DNA from 4 places in the Streptomyces sp. NPDC050418 genome. Region 3 is predicted to be linked to each of the others. Evidence: riboswitches for the same ligand, from Rfam matches in the RefSeq annotation. Region 3 holds a riboswitch; each other region holds the start of a gene.
The links. A riboswitch is a leader RNA that binds a small molecule or an ion and turns the genes downstream of it on or off. The one in region 3 is predicted to bind cyclic di-AMP.
Positions count from the first base shown of each region.

Region 1: it holds a riboswitch for cyclic di-AMP, as region 3 does, so the genes downstream of both, ACIBI4_RS08745 (NlpC/P60 family protein) here and ACIBI4_RS03020 (peptidoglycan DD-metalloendopeptidase family protein) in region 3, are expected to answer to the same signal.
Region 2: it holds a riboswitch for cyclic di-AMP, as region 3 does, so the genes downstream of both, ACIBI4_RS31545 (M23 family metallopeptidase) here and ACIBI4_RS03020 (peptidoglycan DD-metalloendopeptidase family protein) in region 3, are expected to answer to the same signal.
Region 4: it holds a riboswitch for cyclic di-AMP, as region 3 does, so the genes downstream of both, ACIBI4_RS13270 (transglycosylase family protein) here and ACIBI4_RS03020 (peptidoglycan DD-metalloendopeptidase family protein) in region 3, are expected to answer to the same signal.

Region 1 covers NZ_JBITIG010000003.1:280,546-284,750, forward strand. The annotation lists gene ACIBI4_RS08735 (NlpC/P60 family protein) at 1-71, opposite strand, end outside; gene ACIBI4_RS08740 (hypothetical protein) at 348-701, shown strand; gene ACIBI4_RS08745 (NlpC/P60 family protein) at 730-1,899, opposite strand; cyclic di-AMP (ydaO/yuaA leader) riboswitch at 1,906-2,050, opposite strand; gene pcrA (DNA helicase PcrA) at 2,279-4,205, shown strand, end outside.
Region 2 covers NZ_JBITIG010000016.1:20,744-24,948, reverse strand. The annotation lists gene ACIBI4_RS31560 (FtsX-like permease family protein) at 1-709, shown strand, start outside; tRNA gene ACIBI4_RS31555 (tRNA-Met) at 793-866, shown strand; gene ACIBI4_RS31550 (PP2C family protein-serine/threonine phosphatase) at 1,005-2,144, shown strand; cyclic di-AMP (ydaO/yuaA leader) riboswitch at 2,346-2,511, shown strand; gene ACIBI4_RS31545 (M23 family metallopeptidase) at 2,523-3,578, shown strand; gene ACIBI4_RS31540 (aldo/keto reductase) at 3,797-4,205, shown strand, end outside.
Region 3 covers NZ_JBITIG010000001.1:661,856-666,060, forward strand. The annotation lists gene ACIBI4_RS03015 (SGNH/GDSL hydrolase family protein) at 1-541, opposite strand, end outside; gene ACIBI4_RS03020 (peptidoglycan DD-metalloendopeptidase family protein) at 797-1,690, opposite strand; cyclic di-AMP (ydaO/yuaA leader) riboswitch at 1,694-1,870, opposite strand; gene ACIBI4_RS03025 (alpha-galactosidase) at 2,134-4,205, opposite strand, start outside.
Region 4 covers NZ_JBITIG010000005.1:103,285-107,489, reverse strand. The annotation lists gene ACIBI4_RS13275 (transglycosylase family protein) at 75-1,073, shown strand; cyclic di-AMP (ydaO/yuaA leader) riboswitch at 1,280-1,469, shown strand; gene ACIBI4_RS13270 (transglycosylase family protein) at 1,473-2,189, shown strand; gene eno (phosphopyruvate hydratase) at 2,469-3,755, shown strand; gene ACIBI4_RS13260 (septum formation initiator family protein) at 3,904-4,205, shown strand, end outside.

The DNA of each region.
Region 1 (4,205 bases), on a different contig from region 3:
GCGGTCCGTGCGGTGTTGCCGGTGAACGATCCGGTGAGCGAACGGGGTTTGGGCTTGCGGTGCGCGGCCAACCTCAGACACTTCCTTACGCGTCCGGCGGCGGCCCGCACAGGGGGAGCGGGGCGCCGCCGGACCTCTCGGCGGTAGTGGCCGACTGCCGTCCCGATGGTGCCCGGACGGCGGTGGGGAGCCGGTCACTGGGCAAGGACGCTAAACCTCTCCGTCACCACCTGGTAACGGAAAGTGCGGAAGTGGTCATACGTGAGGGGGAGTTGGCCGCCTATGACCGCTCAAGTGGCAGCGGGTGGCCAGGTGGTGCGGCAGGCTGACCGGCTAGGCTCCGGCCCATGGACGTACTCAAGGACGTGTTCGTCGCGCTGCACATCATCGGCATCGCGTCGCTGCTGGGTGGATTCCTCACGCAGATGAAGGCGATGGGCGAGGGCACCGCCCGCTTCACCAAGGCGATGCTGCACGGCGCGCTCACGATGCTGGTCACCGGAGTCGCCCTGGTCGGCCTCAACGAGGCCGATGACAACGCCGTCAACAACATCAAGATCGGCATCAAACTCGCCGTCCTCATCGTCATCCTCGGCCTCGTCTACGTGAAGCGGGACGAGGAGCAGGTCGACAAGGGGATGTTCGCGGCGGTCGGCGCACTGACCACCGCGAACATCTTCATCGCGACCCTCTGGAACTGACGCCCCAGCCGCTGTGCCGGGCGTACGACTATGCCGGGCGTACGACGCTGTGGATCGGCATGTAGTAGATCGACTCGGTCCGCACGTTGGCGCCCGGCTTCGGCGCGTGGATCATCTCGCCGTTGCCGATGTAGATGCCCACGTGGCTGATGTCGTCGTAGAAGAAGACGAGATCGCCGGGCTTGGCGTTGTCGACGGACACCGTCGTGCCGACCTTCACCTGGTCCCAGGTGGTGCGCGGCAGCTCGATGCCCGCCGCGGCCCATGCCTTCTGTGTGAGACCTGAGCAGTCGTACGAATCGGGGCCTGCCGCGCCCCAGACGTACGGCTTGCCGATCTGGGAGCGGGCGAAGGAGATCACCTTCTCGGCCTTGGCCGCGTAGGAGTCGTCCTCGGAAGCAGGTGGATCGGCCGGTTTCTCGGCGGCCTCTTCCTCCTCCTTCGCTGCCTCTTCCTTGGCGGCCTCCTCGGCCGCCTTGCGCTTCGCCTCGGCCTCGGCGGCCTGCTTCGCGGCCAGCTCCTCGGCCTTGCGCTTGGCCTCGGCCTCCCGCTTGCGCTCCAGCTCCGCGAGCCGCGCCTTCTCCTCGGCCGTCAGCTTCGAGAGCAGCTCGCGCGCCTCGCCCAGCTTCTTCTGGACGTCCTTCTTGCTGGTCTTCAGCTCCGACTCGGAGTCGGACAGCTGCGCGAGGGAGTCGGTGGCCTCGTCCCGCTTGTCGTCGGCCTGCGTGCGCAGCTCCTGGAAGTCCTCGACGGCCTTCAGCTGCTGGCCGGAGAGCCGCCCCATGAGCTGACGCTGCTCGAAGTAGTCCTCGGGGCTGTCCGAGAGCAGGAGGACGGCGGTGTCGGAGGCGCCGCCGTTGCGGTACTGGGCGGTCGCGATCTGGCCGAGCTCGAGCCGGGCCTCGTTGACCTTCGCGGTGCGCTCGGCGACCTCGTCCTGCAGCCCGTTCAGTTTGTCGCGCTGCTGCTTCGACCGCTCTTTGGCGAGGTTGTACTGCTGGGTGGCGGAACCGGCCTCGCGGTAGAGGTCGTCGACTTTCTTCTGCACCTCTTCGAGGGAGGGCTTGTCGGGCTCGGTGCCGGGCGCCGCGTTCGCGGTCTGCGCGAGCAGCGCCACGGAGGTCAGCGCGGCCGAGGTGATCCCGACGGCGTGCGAGGTACGTATTCGACTGGTCCGCGGCTTGCGGTGCGACGCCAAGACCGGCGCTCCTTCCGATGGGCGCCTACCGGGTTAGCTGTCGGGTTCGGGCGAGGAAGGTCTGCCCTACGGGACATGTGTGGGGCTGTCCCGATTCACCCCAAGGTCTGGGTGGGTCCCCGGCTCCGGATTGCCGCGGCGTGCGACGCTCCGGACTCGACGCAGGCCGCCCGGTCCCGGCGACTGTCGCCGGTGGGGGTACGAGCAGCCCGCGGAGCACGCTAGCCAACTCGTGTGGTCCGTGTGAAGGTTGATGTTCGATATGCCCGATACATTTTCGTGACCTTGGTGCGCGCGGCCCGCCCGTACCGCCAGGAAAGGGGCAGGCTGACCGAACCCGGAACGGGCTGTCACACCGGACGCCTAGACTCGGTAGGCGATGAGCAGCCTCTTTGACGACAGTTTCCTGGCGGGCCTCCAGGGCAAGGGCCGGCCCGGGCGCGAACCCCACGGCGGGCATGAGCCCCACGACCACGGACCGCCGCCTCCTCCCGAGGACGAGGGCCCGGAGGAGATTCCGGCCGACTTGTTCGGCGGGAAGTTCGACGCGCCCGCACACCGGGACGCGTACTACCGCGACGGCGCCCCGCGCCCGGTCCTGGACAGCGCGGCCCTGCTCGAAGGGCTGAACGAGAACCAGCGCGCGGCCGTCACCCACAGCGACACCCCGCTGCTCATCGTGGCCGGCGCGGGCTCGGGCAAGACCCGCGTCCTGACCCACCGCATCGCGTACCTGCTCGCCGAGCGGAACGTGCACCCGGGCCAGATCCTCGCGATCACCTTCACCAACAAGGCCGCGGGCGAGATGAAGGAGCGCGTCGAGGACCTCGTCGGCCCGCGGGCCAACGCGATGTGGGTGATGACCTTCCACAGCGCGTGCGTACGGATCCTGCGCCGCGAGTCGAAGAAGCTCGGCTTCACGTCCTCGTTCTCGATCTACGACGCGGCCGACTCGAAGCGCCTGATGGCCCTGGTCTGCCGCGATCTGGACCTGGACCCGAAGCGCTTCCCGCCCAAGGCCTTCAGCGCGAAGATCTCCAACCTCAAGAATGAGCTCATCGACGAGGAGGACTTCGCGGGCCAGGCCGCCGACGGTTTCGAGAAGACCCTCGCCCAGGCCTATGCGATGTACCAGTCGCGGCTGCGCGAGGCCAACGCGCTCGACTTCGACGACCTGATCATGACCACGGTCAACCTGCTGCGCGCCTTCCCGGACGTGGCCGAGCACTACCGCCGCCGCTTCCGGCACGTGATGGTCGACGAGTACCAGGACACCAACCACGCGCAGTACGCGCTGGTGCGCGAGCTGGTCGGCACGGGCGCCCACGAGGAGGACGTACCGCCCAGCGAGTACGACCTGCCGCCCGCCGAGCTCTGCGTGGTGGGTGACGCGGACCAGTCCATCTACGCGTTCCGCGGCGCCACGATCCGCAACATCCTCGACTTCGAGGATGACTACCCGAACGCGACGACGATCCTCCTGGAGCAGAACTACCGCTCCACGCAGACGATCCTCTCCGCCGCCAACGCGGTCATCGAGCGCAACGAGTCGCGCCGCCCGAAGAACCTGTGGACCAACGCGGGCAGCGGCGCCCAGATCACCGGCTATGTGGCGGACAACGAGCACGACGAGGCCCAGTTCGTCGCCGAGGAGATCGACCGGCTCACGGACGCGGGCCACGCGAAGGCCGGTGATGTGGCGGTCTTCTACCGGACGAACGCGCAGTCCCGTGTCTTCGAGGAGATCTTCATCCGCGTCGGCCTGCCCTACAAGGTCGTCGGCGGCGTCCGCTTCTACGAGCGCAAGGAGGTCAGGGACGTCCTGGCCTATCTGCGCGTGCTCTCCAACCCCGAGGACACCGTCCCGCTGCGCCGCATCCTCAATGTGCCCAAGCGCGGCATCGGCGAGCGCGCCGAGGCGATGATCGACGCGCTGTCACTGCGGGAGAAGATCACCTTCCCGCAGGCGCTCACCCGGGTCGACGAGGCGTACGGGATGGCGGCCCGCTCCGCCAACGCCGTCAAGCGTTTCAACGTGCTGATGGAGGAGCTCCGTACGATCGTCGAATCCGGCGCGGGCCCGGCCACCGTCCTGGAGGCCGTGCTCGAACGGACCGGCTATCTCGCCGAGCTGCAGGCCTCCACGGACCCGCAGGACGAGACCCGCATCGAGAACCTCCAGGAACTCGCCGCCGTGGCCCTGGAGTTCGAGCAGGAGACCGAGGAAGGCGAGACGGGCACCCTCTCCGACTTCCTGGAGCGCGTCGCCCTCGTCGCCGACTCCGACCAGATCCCGGACGAGGAGG
Region 2 (4,205 bases), on a different contig from region 3:
CGGCACCACGGACGTCATCGCGCTCGAGATCACCGCCCTGTACGACCCCAGCTGGCAGGCCGACGGGCCCGGCACCGCCTATCTAGCCGAGGACACCGCGGCGCTGCTGGCCGCGGCGCGCGCCGGTCAGGAACCCGAGGACTTCCGTGACAAGGAGGGCGCCCAGTCCGCCGTCGTCGTGGTCGGTCACCAGAAGGAGGTGGCCCGGGTCACCACCGCGCTTCAGGCCGAGGGGTTCTCGGCGGCGCCGGTCGCCGACCGGGTCCGTCATCTGCCCGGCCTGTTCGGAGCGGCGGACCTCGCCATGCGTGCCGGGGTGTTCGTCCTGGCGCTGGTCGCGGCCGGCCTCGGTGCCGTGCGTGCGGCGGACAGCGCGCGGGTGCGGCTCGGGCAGTTCGCCATCCTGCGGATTCTCGGGTCCGGCCGCTCCGAGCTGCGCCGGATCCTGCTGGGCGAGGCCGCGCTGTCCGGCGGTGTGGCGGGAGCGGTGGGCGCCGTCGTCGGAACCGGTCTGTCCCTGGCGCTGGCCCGTCCGCTCAGTGACGTGCTCGGACTGCGGATCACGCTCGCCGACTCCGTGCCCGGTGCCGCCTGGGTGCTCGCCGTACTCACCCTGCCCGTCGTCGGACTGGCGGCCGGCACGCTGCTCGGCAGCCGTGAGGTCCTGCGCCGGGACCCCTATCTCACGGCGCGGGCCCACAGCGGCTGAGCCGCACGCGCCTTAGCGGCCGCCCCCCCCGAAATACTCTGGTCAGAGGCATCCCCCCGATGGCGTATAGTTGATTTCACCGACGCGGGGTGGAGCAGCTCGGTAGCTCGCTGGGCTCATAACCCAGAGGTCGCAGGTTCAAATCCTGTCCCCGCTACAAAGGGCGAAGGCCCGGCACGTGAAAGCGTGCCGGGCCTTTGTCGTGTCCGGAGCCGGGCGGGTCCGGGGCCTGTCCCGCGTTCCCATTTGGGCCACACCGTTCGCCGCTGCCGGTCCGGACCGGAAACCTGGTGGGGTGCGTGGCAGCGAGGAGGGCCGGGGCGGGGACACGCGGACGCGTGCCTTCGTACGGACGCTGCCGCCGCTGCTGATCGTGGGCGGGCTGCTGCTCGATTTCGTGACGCCGCCGAAGTTCACCGGCGCCCCGCTGTACTCGGCGGCACCGCTGATCGCCGCGCCGTTCTTCTCGCTGGCGGGCACCATCGTGGCGGCCCTGTGTGCCGTCGCGGCCACCACCGGGGTGCACCTCTACAACGGCAATCTGCTCGAGGTCGAGTTCCTCACCGAGATCGCCACCATCGTGACGGTCGGCGTGCTGGCCGTGCTGATCAACCGGGTCGTCACGCGGAGCGGGAAGCGTCTCGCGTCCGTGCGCTACATCGCGGAGGCCGCGCAGCGGGCCGTGCTGCCGGAACCCGCGGCGCGGATCGGCGGCCTCGACGTGGCGGCGCGGTACGAGGCCGCGCAGGCCGACGCGTTCATCGGCGGGGACCTGTACGCGGTGCAGGACAGTTCGCACGGCGTGCGGCTGATCGTCGGGGACGTACGGGGGAAGGGGCTCGGGGCCGTCGAGGCGGTGGCCGTCGTCATCGGGGCGTTCCGTGAGGCCGCGGAGCAGGAGGCCACGCTGGAGGCTGTCGCGCAGCGCCTCGAGCGGGCGCTCGCGCGGGAGGGGACGCGGCGTGACGGGCTCGACGCCGAGGAAGGGTTCACGACCGCGCTGCTCGCCGAGATCCCGCACGGACATGACGTCGTACGGCTGATCAACCGGGGGCATCCGCCGCCGCTCCTGCTGCACCCCGACGGGAAACTGAGGGTGATCGAGCCCCGGCAGGCCGCGCTGCCGCTCGGGATGTCCGATCTGGCGTCCTGGCCCGACCGTGCGGAGCAGGCGGAGCTGCCGGCCGGGGCGATCCTGCTCTTCTATACGGACGGTCTGAGCGAGGCGCGCAGCGCCGAGGGGGCCTTCTACGATCCGGCGGCGCGGATCGGCGGGCGGATCTTTCCCGGGCCCGACGCGTTGCTCGCGGCGCTCGCCGAGGAGGTGCGCGAGCACACCGGCGGGGGGTCGACGGACGACATGGCGCTGCTCGCCGTGGCACGGCCGCCCGCGTCGAGGTCACCGAAGGTGACCGAGGGGGAGCCCTCCGCATAACAATTGATGCACCGTCAGAATTTTGACGCCCACGGAACCTCCCAACTTCCTTGGCGACTCGTCCGTTTCCACCCCTCCGTGTCCGCTAAGTCCAGGCCAAAGCTGCTAACGATCTGTCGGAACGGCTTGGAATCCCGGGCCTCTGTCTATTAACGTTCGATAACGCAGCGCGGTCGTCCCAGCCGTCACAAGAGATGGCTCCGTGCGCACACGCTTAATCCCGCAAGGGAGCCGGGGAACCACCTTTTTGGGGTGAATCGGGCAAGCAGGCGCCTTCTCCAGAGGCGCCGCGAGGTGTCAACGCCCGTAGGAAACCTTCCTGTTCCGAACCCGTCAGCTAACCCGGTAGGCGAGAAGGAAGGAAAGGAGTCCGCCCCCGTGGCGACCCCCGCAGGCCGTGGCAGTACCTCCAACGCCCCGTATTTCGCGGATGGCACCCAGGAGTTCAGGTTCGACGACGAGCCCTGGGAGGAGTGGAACCCGACCGAGGAATCCATTCGTCCGCCCCGTGGCAAGCACCGCGTGGCCAAGCAGCGCGGCGGACTCGCGCGCAGCTCCACGGTGCTCGGTGTCGGCGTCATCGCCGCCGTGGGCGCAGGTGGCATCGCGACCGCCAAGGACAAGCCGCCGGTTCCGATCTCCATGCCGGACCTCGGTGAGCAGGCCAAGAAGATTCCCGTCGTCGGCGACCTGATATCCGACGACTCCGACGCCGAGCCGCAGGAACAGCCCGGCGTCGCCCAGGCCACCGGGGCCACGCTGCCCGTGGCCGCCGCGAGCTCCACCGGCGAGCAGTCCACCGCCGACGCCGGCGAGGCGCTGCGGGCCCGGATCCTGGAGCAGGCGCAGAACTCCGAGGACGAGGCCGACGCCGCCGCCCAGGCCGCCGCCGAGCAGGCCGCCGCCGAGCAGGCCGCGAAGGCCGCCGCCGAGAAGCAGGAAGCCGCCGAGAAGGCCGAGGCGGAGGCCAAGCGCAAGGCGGAGGAAGAGGCCAAGCGCAAGGCCGAGGCCGAGCGCCTCGCCAAGCTGGCCAAGAGCTACTCGCTCCCGGTCGCCTCGTACACGATCACCTCGACCTTCGGTCAGGCCGGCTCGATGTGGGCCTCCGGCTCGCACACGGGTCTGGACTTCGCCGCGTCGAGCGGCGCCCCGATCAAGTCCGTCCACACCGGCACCGTCAAGGAGGCCGGCTGGTCCGGCTCCTACGGCTACCGCACCGTGGTCGAGCTCTCGGACGGTACCGAGATCGCGTACAACCACCAGTCGTCGATCCTCGTCAACGTCGGCCAGAAGGTCACGACCGGCGACACGATCGGCCGCGTGGGCTCCACCGGCAACTCGACCGGTGCGCACCTGCACCTCGAGGTCGAGACCTCGGGCGGCAGCCTGATCGACCCGATGGCCTGGCTGCAGAGCAAGGGCCTCACTCCCTGACCTTCCGGTCGCAGGGCCCCCGGCCCTGAACTCCCGTACAGAACGTGCAGTCCCGCGCGAGATTCGCTCGCGCGGGCCCTGCGCGCGTGCGCTTCCCTGAACCCCGGCAGTCCTGACGGCAACCCCCCGACGTCAGGGCTGCCGGTTTAGGCGTTTTGCGGGCTTTTGAGCGCGGAGTGCGCGGAATAGGCGTCTCCTGTACGGGTGTTGATCGTTGTATGACCTCCTTGCGCCCTCTCGGCTCCTCCGACCTCGAAGTCCACCCGCTCTGCCTCGGTGGCAATGTCTTCGGCTGGACGGCCGACGAGTCCCAGACCTTCGCCGTACTCGACGCGTACACCGCCGGCGGCGGCAACTTCATCGACACCGCCGACTCCTACTCGTCCTGGGTGCCCGGCAACAAGGGCGGCGAGTCCGAGACGCTGATCGGCAAGTGGCTGGCCGCGCGCGGCAACCGCTCCGACGTCGTGCTCGCCACCAAGGTCGGCGCGCACCCCGAGTACCAAGGGCTGTCCGCCGCCACCATCAAGGGGGCCGCCGAGGAGTCGCTGCGGCGGCTCGGGACCGACTACATCGACCTGTACTACACGCACTTCGACGACCCCTCCGTGGAGGTCGAGGAGATCG
Region 3 (4,205 bases):
CGGGCGACAGGTGCAGACGGTCGCCGTCCCAGGCGCGCCGGTCCTGCACGGAGCGCAGCGACCACAGGTCGAGCACCGGGCAGTCGTAGCGGTCGGCGATGGCACGGACATGCGCGGTGTACGTGGCGATCTTGCCGCGCAGATGCTTGAGCACCGGGACGTCGCGGGTGTCGAAGCCGGTGGTCACGACGACGGTGCCGACCGCCGCGGTCAGCTCCGCGACGGCCCGCTCGAAGCGCTCGGCGACATCGTCCGGGTCGGTGCCGGGGCGGATGATGTCGTTGCCGCCGGCGCAGAAGGTGACGAGTTCGGGCGCGAGCTCCAACGCGCGCGGCACCTGGTCCTCGACGATCTGGTCGAGGAGCTTGCCGCGTACGGCCAGATTGGCGTAGCGGAAGCTGTGCTCGGGATGGCGGTCGGCGAGCAGCACCGCGAGCCGGTCCGCCCAGCCGACGAAGGTGCCGTCGGGGCCGGGGTCGCCGACGCCTTCGGTGAAGCTGTCGCCGAGGGCCACATAGGAGGCGAACGCCGCCGGTGTCACGGCGGCGGGGCCTGCGGGTGTCGTCGAGTCGGGGTCTGCGGGTGTCGTCGAATCATCTGCCACGTCGGCATATTTTTCACCCCGGGAAGTGACCTACGCCACCGTAACCACTCTTGACAGCCCGTGATCTAGGCCACCGCAAAATCTCCACCAACCCGGAATAGGCTCGTACGCCACAAATGCCCGGTATCCGGAGCCTCGTCGGCCCCGGATACCGGGCAGTGAGTCAAGCGCGCCCCAAGAGGGACTGCGGCGTCAGAGCGAGACGCCGTGCGAGCGCAGGTAGGCGACCGGGTCCATGTCCGAGCCGTAGCCCGGGCCGGTGCGGACCTCGAAGTGCAGGTGCGGTCCGGTGGAGTTTCCGGTCGAGCCGACGAGGCCGATCTGCGTGCCGCCGGAGACGGACTGACCGGTGGAGACGGAGAGCTGCGACATGTGGGCGTACTGCGAGTAGCGGCCGTCCTCGTGCCGGATGACGACCTCGTTGCCGTACGAGCCGCTCCAGCCCGCGGAGACGACGGTGCCCGCACCGATGGCCTTGACCGGCGAGCCGGCGGGGGCCGCGAAGTCGGTGCCGGTGTGGTAGCCGCTGGACCACATGGCGCCGGCGGTCCGGTACTGCGTGGAGACACCGGCGGTGACCGGGGCGGTGAAGCCGGAGGCGGCCTGCTGCGCGGGGGCCTCGGCCTTGGCGGCGGCCGGCTCGGCCTTCGCCTTGGAGGCAGGGGCGGCGGAGTCGCCGGAGGAGGACTTCGCCGAGCCGGCGGCGTCGGCGTACGACTGCACGATGGCACCGACCTTGAGCGTCACGCCCGGGCGGATCACGCGCGGGTCGTCGCCGACGGCCTTCTTGTTCGCGGCGTAGAGCGGCTTCCAGCCGCCGTCGATGTCCTGGTCGGCGGCTATGGAGGCCAGCGAGTCACCGACGGCGACGGTGTACGTCTTGTCGGCGGACGCGGCCTGCGCGGCCGGCGCGCTCGCGGGCAGGGCCTCGGCGACGGCGGCCGGGGCGGCCTGCGGGGTGGCGGCCTGCGCGCCCGTCGCGCCGAACAGCGGCAGGGCGAGCGCGGCACCGCCGGTGCCGGCGACGGCGAACGTACGGGTCAGACGGGCGGACTTGGGACGACGGTGCTTACCCTTCGCGGGCATGGCGCATTCCTTCTCCGTCGCCTGCGAGGTGAGCTGTCGGGTTCGGGCTGGAGATGCCCGGCCGCATGAAGGCGACTTCACCCCAAGCCGCTCCGGCGGGACCGGAGACGGCGTCGTGCCATCGGGTCCCCCGCTCCTGCCGTACACGGGTGCGTGGCTGAATTCCGGCGGCGGCAGGATTGGGCGTCCACCGGATGTCGGCGACCGTAGGCGAGCACCCACCGGGAAACAAACACCCCAATTCCCTTGGACCGCACCGAAGCTGATCCATTCCGGGAATTGCCGTGACACTCCGTGAATGAAGGATCTTTAGGGTCCGCATACGCCGCGGAATTCGGCACGGAAGATCGCCACACACGGTCACGAATATGATCCCGCTCACGCCCCGCGCGCCATCAGCCCTCATTTCAGGGCCAGTTACACCTTAGGTTCAGAAACGGGCATTAGGGGCGGACGCGATGGAACCGGTAGACACCGGCATCGAAGTCTCCCTTCAGACCGGTGGGCAGTCCGTGATGCAGAAGTACGGCCCCACGATGCACCTCGCCGTCCCGGCCGCCGCCCGCTCCGCCCGCACCGATGAGCTCGTACGAGGCGTCCGCGGCGATCCCGCGCAGGCGAACGGGCGGGACGGGCTCCCCGTTCCGCTGGGCCTGCAGCCACGCCAGGACCACGACCTCGTCCCCGCGTACGTACTGCACGGCGCTCAGCCCGCCGTCCGGTGGCAGCAGCCGGTACAGGTCCCCGAGCTGCACGGTGTCCCGTATGTCCTTGTAGAGGGAGACCCATGCTCGGGCCTCGGCCAGTTCCTCCGTGCTCCACTCGGCGAGGTCGCCGCCCACGCCGAGCACGCCCGCCATGGCGCTCACGAAGCGGAAGCGCAGCGAGCTCACGCGGTCGTTCAGCTGCACGTTCGGACTGTCGGTGACCCAGGCGGCCATGACCCGCGCGGGATGGATCTGGGTGAAGCCGTGCTGGATGGCGAGCCGGTCCAGGGGGTCGGTGTTGTCGGAGGTCCACACCTGGTCCGTACGGCTCAGGACGCCCAGGTCGATCCGGCCGCCACCGCCCGAGCAGGATTCGAAGGCGACGGACGGATGGGCCGCGCGCAGCCGGTCGAGCAGCCGGTAGAAGGCATGTACATGCTCGTTCCAGAGTTTCTGCGGATACGGCTCTCCCGGCCATCCTGCATCCGTGAAACAGCGGTTGAAGTCCCACTTCACGTAGTCGACGGGTGCCGAGGAAAGCAGGGTGTGCAGCTGTTCCCAGAGATACTCCTGGACGTCCTCGCGGGCCAGATTGAGCACCAGTTGATTACGGAATTCGGTCCGCGTGCGACCGGGATGGCACTGAACCCAGTCCGGATGCGCCCGGTACAGATCGCTGTCCGCATTCACCATTTCCGGTTCGACCCAGATGCCGAACTGCATTCCGAGCGTGTGCACTTCGTCGGCGAGCGGCTTGAGCCCGCCGGGGAATCGGTCGGGATTGGGCGTCCAGTCCCCCAGCCCGGCACGGTCGTTCACCCGCGCGCCGAACCACGCGTCGTCCACGACGAAGAGTTCGATGCCCATCGCGGCCGCGTGGCGGGCGAGTCCGAGCTGCTGTGGCGCCGAGATGTCGAAGTTCGTCGCCTCCCACGAGTTGAAGAGGACCGGGCGCACCTGCTCCGCGTCCGGGATGACGTGTTCCCGCTGGTACGCGTGCCAGGCGCGGCTCGCGCCGCCGAAGCCGCCGTCGCTCCACAGTCCGGCGAACACCGGCGTGCGCCAGGTGTCCCCTGGTGCGAGCAGGACCTGCCCGGAGTCGTCATGGCCCGTACCCCCCGTGATCTGCACCAGGCCGGTGGGCAGCTTCTGCACGGCGATCCGCCACGAGCCCGACCAGGCGAGCGCACAGCCGTAGACCTCACCGTGCTCCTCGCCGGCCCCTTCCGCGTCCAGGGCGACCCACGGCAGGGACTGATGCCCGGTGTGCCCGCGCCGGCTGCCGATCAGATGCTCCCCGTACGCGAGCGGCACCTGCTCGAGGCGGGACTCGGCAGCCCAGCGGCCGTGCACCTGGGTGAGCCGCCAGGCGTCGCGCGCGGGAAGCGTCCAGGCCGCAGAGTCGGCGCGCAGCACCTCGACGGCGGGGCCGTCTCCCTCGTGGACGAGTTCGGCGGACCGCTCCACGACATCGCCGCGCATGCCGTAGGACAGCGTGACGCGCAGCCGGTGCAGCTCGTCACGGAAGGCGAGTCCGAGCACTCCGTCGTCGTACGAGGCGGCGGCGAACTGCCATTCCGTGCCCCGCACTTCGGGCGTCCGCACCGACAGCGACGGCCGGACGAACCGTGGCCCGCCCTCCACCGGATACTCCTCGCGCCCGTCCAGCGGCGACTCGAATCCGCTGCCGCGGGGCCCGGGCCGTGCCGCGAGGGCCTCCGCGTCGGCGAGGGTGATGCGCGGTCCCCAGTGGAGATGGACGAGTTCATCGCGCTCGGTCAGCAGGAGGGCGTAGCTGCTGGTGGGCC
Region 4 (4,205 bases), on a different contig from region 3:
GCGTTCACATGCTTTCCGGGAACGGTCGTCACCGTCGCCCCCGCCAGGCTCCCGCCCTGGTCGTCGCAGCCGGAGTGACCGGCTCAGCACTCGCGCTGCCGCTGTTCGGTGCGTCGGGTGCGAGCGCGGCCGACGGCGCGCAGTGGGACCGGCTCGCCGAGTGCGAGAGCGGTGGCGTGTGGAGTGCGAACTTCGGCAACGGGTATTACGGCGGGCTGCAGTTCGACCAGGCGACCTGGGAGGAGTTCGGCGGGCTCGACTATGCGCCGACCGCCGATCTGGCCAGCCGCTCCGAGCAGATAGCCGTGGCCGAGAAGGCGCTGGATGCGCGGGGGGTCCAGGCCTGGGCCACGTGTGCGCCGGTCGCCGGGCTCGGGCAGGCGGGTGCGGACGAGTCCGCCGACGCCGGTGACGAGCAGGGTGGTGGGAGCGAGGCGTCCGACCGGGCCAAGTCCGGTGATGACTCGGATGGCTCGGGTGAGTCGGATGAGTCGGGTAAGGCCGATAAGGGGAGTAAGGGCGATACGTCTGATTCGGGCGAGCGGGGTGGGCAGGGCGAGTCGGCCGACCCCTCTGCTCCCGAGGCGACGACGCTTCCGACGCTGCCCCTCTTCCCGTCCTACGGCGGCGGCGACTGGAACGCCGGCGGTTCCGCGGGCGGCGCCACCGAGACCCCCGGGGATGATCTGGGCATTCCGGACGAGCTGCCCACTCCCGGCGCGACCGGCGAGGCGGACGGCAGTGACAAGTCCGACAACTCCGGCGGCGAGTCCGGCACTTCGTCCGAGGACTCCTCCGGCCGTCACCGTGGCGACCGCGCCGCCGACGACTCCGCGGACACCGAGCGCGGCTCCTCCGGCCGTCACGCCTCGCGTGACGACGCCTCGGGCCGCGACAAGGGCGCCTCGGACGATCCGTACACCGTGCGGCCCGGCGACAGCCTCTGGGGCATCGCCGACGAGCAGGAGGTCGACGGCGGCTGGTCCGCCCTTTACGGCGGCAACCGCCTGGTCATCGGGGATGACCCGGACTTCATCGTGCCCGGTCAGAACCTTGATCTCGGAGTGAAGTGACGGCGTAACACGGGTGCGGACATAGGCCAGTTCAGCCGTGAATGTCCGTAATAAAGGAGCTTCGGGGGAAGTGAGAGATGGGTCTCACGTCCCCCGATTCTCTTTGTCTTTCCGGTGTTTGCCTGTTTACGGTCGTGACCGCTCGCCACTGGCGGGCCCCGACGACCGCACGCCGAATCCTGCCGGCGGTCACCCGGGAACAGTCGTCGCGTCATGCGCCGTAGGCAGGAGCGGGGGACCCAAGGTTTGTGCCGTGAGCGGCGGTTGAGAGACCGCCGGTCCGGCTTGGGGTGAAGTGTCCGATATCTACGAGCTGCTGCTCGTGGAGGACGGACGCCGGGTACTCACTGGACCCGAACCCGACAGCTCACCTCGCAGGCGTCGGTGAGGGGAAACTCCATGCTGTTTTCGGGCAAGGGCACCGGTAAGCACCGTCGTCTGACCAAGAGCGAGAAGGCCGTCCGCGCCGTCACCCTGGCGGGTGTCGCCGGCGCCGCCGTCGCCGCGCCGCTGATGACCGCGGGCTCCGCCTCGGCCGCGACCGCCTCCGAGTGGGACCAGGTCGCGCAGTGCGAGGCCGGTGGCAACTGGTCGATCAACACGGGCAACGGCTACTACGGCGGCCTCCAGTTCTCGGCCTCCACCTGGGCCGGCTACGGCGGCACCGCGTACGCGCCGACCGCCGACCAGGCGACCAAGGACCAGCAGATCGCCATCGCCGAGAAGGTCCTCGCGGGCCAGGGCAAGGGCGCCTGGCCGAGCTGTGGCGTGGGCCTGTCCAACGCGACGTACAGCGGTGGCGCCGCCGAGGCCGCCCCCCAGCAGGAGGCCCCGAAGCAGGAGGCCCCGAAGCAGGAGGCCCCGAAGCAGGAGGCCGCCCCGCAGCGCGACTCCGCCCCGAAGGCCGACCGCTCCAAGCGCACCGTCGAGACCCCGACCGGCAAGAAGGTCAAGAAGGGTGACGGCGAGTACAAGGTGAAGGCCGGTGACACCCTCTCGAAGATCGCCGAGGCGAAGGACGTCAAGGGCGGCTGGGAGAAGCTCTTCAAGCTGAACGACGACATCGTCGAGGACGCGGACTTCATCTACCCGGGTCAGCAGCTCCACCTGAGCTGATCCGGCGGGCCGGCTCCCGGTGAGCCGGCCACCTCGGGCGATTCCCCCCATGCCCCCACAAAGCTCCCGCCCCGGCGCGCCATCCCCCGTGCGCGCCGGGGCGGGTCTGTTTTCACGGACAGGGCCCTTCTGCCCCGTAATACGGGCCTTCGGGCCTCTTTTCGTCCCAGGGGACGGGCGGTCGGCTGGCCGATGCCTCAGAGGCGGTTAGGCTCGTGTCGCAAGGCCAAAGAGACCCTGCACCCATGCGTCACATATTGCGTCACATCCCAGAAGGAGATGCTCGTGCCGTCCATCGACGTCGTCGTAGCCCGGGAAATCCTGGACTCCCGAGGTAACCCCACGGTCGAGGTCGAGGTCGGCCTCGACGACGGCAGCACGGGTCGTGCTGCTGTTCCGTCCGGTGCCTCCACCGGTGCGTTCGAGGCTGTTGAGCTCCGCGACGGAGACGCCAACCGCTACCAGGGCAAGGGCGTCGAGAAGGCCGTCCTGGCCGTCATCGAGCAGCTCGGCCCGGAGCTCGTCGGCTACGACGCCACCGAGCAGCGCCTCATCGACCAGGCCATGATCGACCTGGACGCCACCGACAACAAGGGCTCGCTCGGCGCCAACGCCATCCTCGGCGTCTCGCTCGCCGTGGCCCACGCCGCCTCCGAGGCCAGCGACCTGCCGCTGTTCCGCTACCTGGGCGGCCCGAACGCGCACCTGCTGCCCGTTCCGATGATGAACATCCTCAACGGTGGGTCGCACGCCGACTCCAACGTGGACATCCAGGAGTTCATGATCGCCCCGATCGGCGCGGAGTCCTTCTCCGAGGCCCTGCGCTGGGGCACCGAGGTCTACCACACGCTGAAGTCCGTGCTGAAGAGCAAGGGCCTGGCCACCGGCCTCGGCGACGAGGGCGGCTTCGCCCCGAACCTGGGCTCCAACCGCGAGGCCCTCGACCTCATCGTCGAGGCCATCAAGCAGGCCGGTTACATCCCCGGCCAGCAGATCGCGCTCGCGCTCGATGTCGCCGCCTCCGAGTTCTACAAGGACGGCAAGTACGAGTTCGAGGGCAAGTCCCTCTCGGCCGCCGAGATGACCGAGTACTACGAGGGTCTCGTCGCCGACTTCCCGCTGGTCTCCATCGAGGACCCGCTGTTCGAGGACGACTGGGCGGGCTGGAAGGTTCTCACCGACAAGCTGGGCGAGAAGGTCCAGATCGTCGGCGACGACTTCTTCGTCACCAACCCGGAGCGTCTGGCCCGCGGCATCGAGGAGGGCTCCGCCAACGCCCTCCTGGTCAAGGTGAACCAGATCGGTTCGCTCACCGAGACCCTGGAAGCCGTCGCGCTCGCGCAGAACAACGGCTACAAGTGCATGATGTCCCATCGCTCCGGCGAGACCGAGGACGTCACGATCGCCGATCTGGCCGTCGCCACCAACTGCGGCCAGATCAAGACCGGCGCCCCGGCCCGCTCCGAGCGCGTCGCCAAGTACAACCAGCTGCTGCGCATCGAGGAGATCCTCGACGACGCCGCGGTGTACGCCGGCCGCAGCGCGTTCCCGCGCTTCAAGGGCTGAGCACCCCCGGATAGCCGCGACTAGCCAGTCGTACGGGCTTTGCATCCAAGGGAATAATCAAGGAGCAAAGGCGTAGCGAAGCGAAGCGTCCCCGCACCCGGTCCCGTACCGTGTGCGGGGACGTCGGCGTGTACGGGGAGGCGAGGACATGGGAGCCACGAAGGAGCGGGACCGGTTCTCCACCGCCACCCGTATCCGGCTGCTCGGCGAGCAGACCGCCGCCCGTGTCTACCGCTCCCAGACCCGCCGCCAGGCCCGCCGTTCCCGCCTCACGGGCCGCGCCGCGCTCCTCGCGCTGGTGCTGTGCTCGCTGATCGTGGCGCTCGCGTATCCGATAAGGCAGTACGTGGCCCAGCGCGCCGATATCGCCGAGCAGCAGCGCCTCCTCGACGAGGAGCGGGCCGAGACCGAGCGGCTGCGCGACGAGAAGGCCCGCTGGCAGGACCCGGC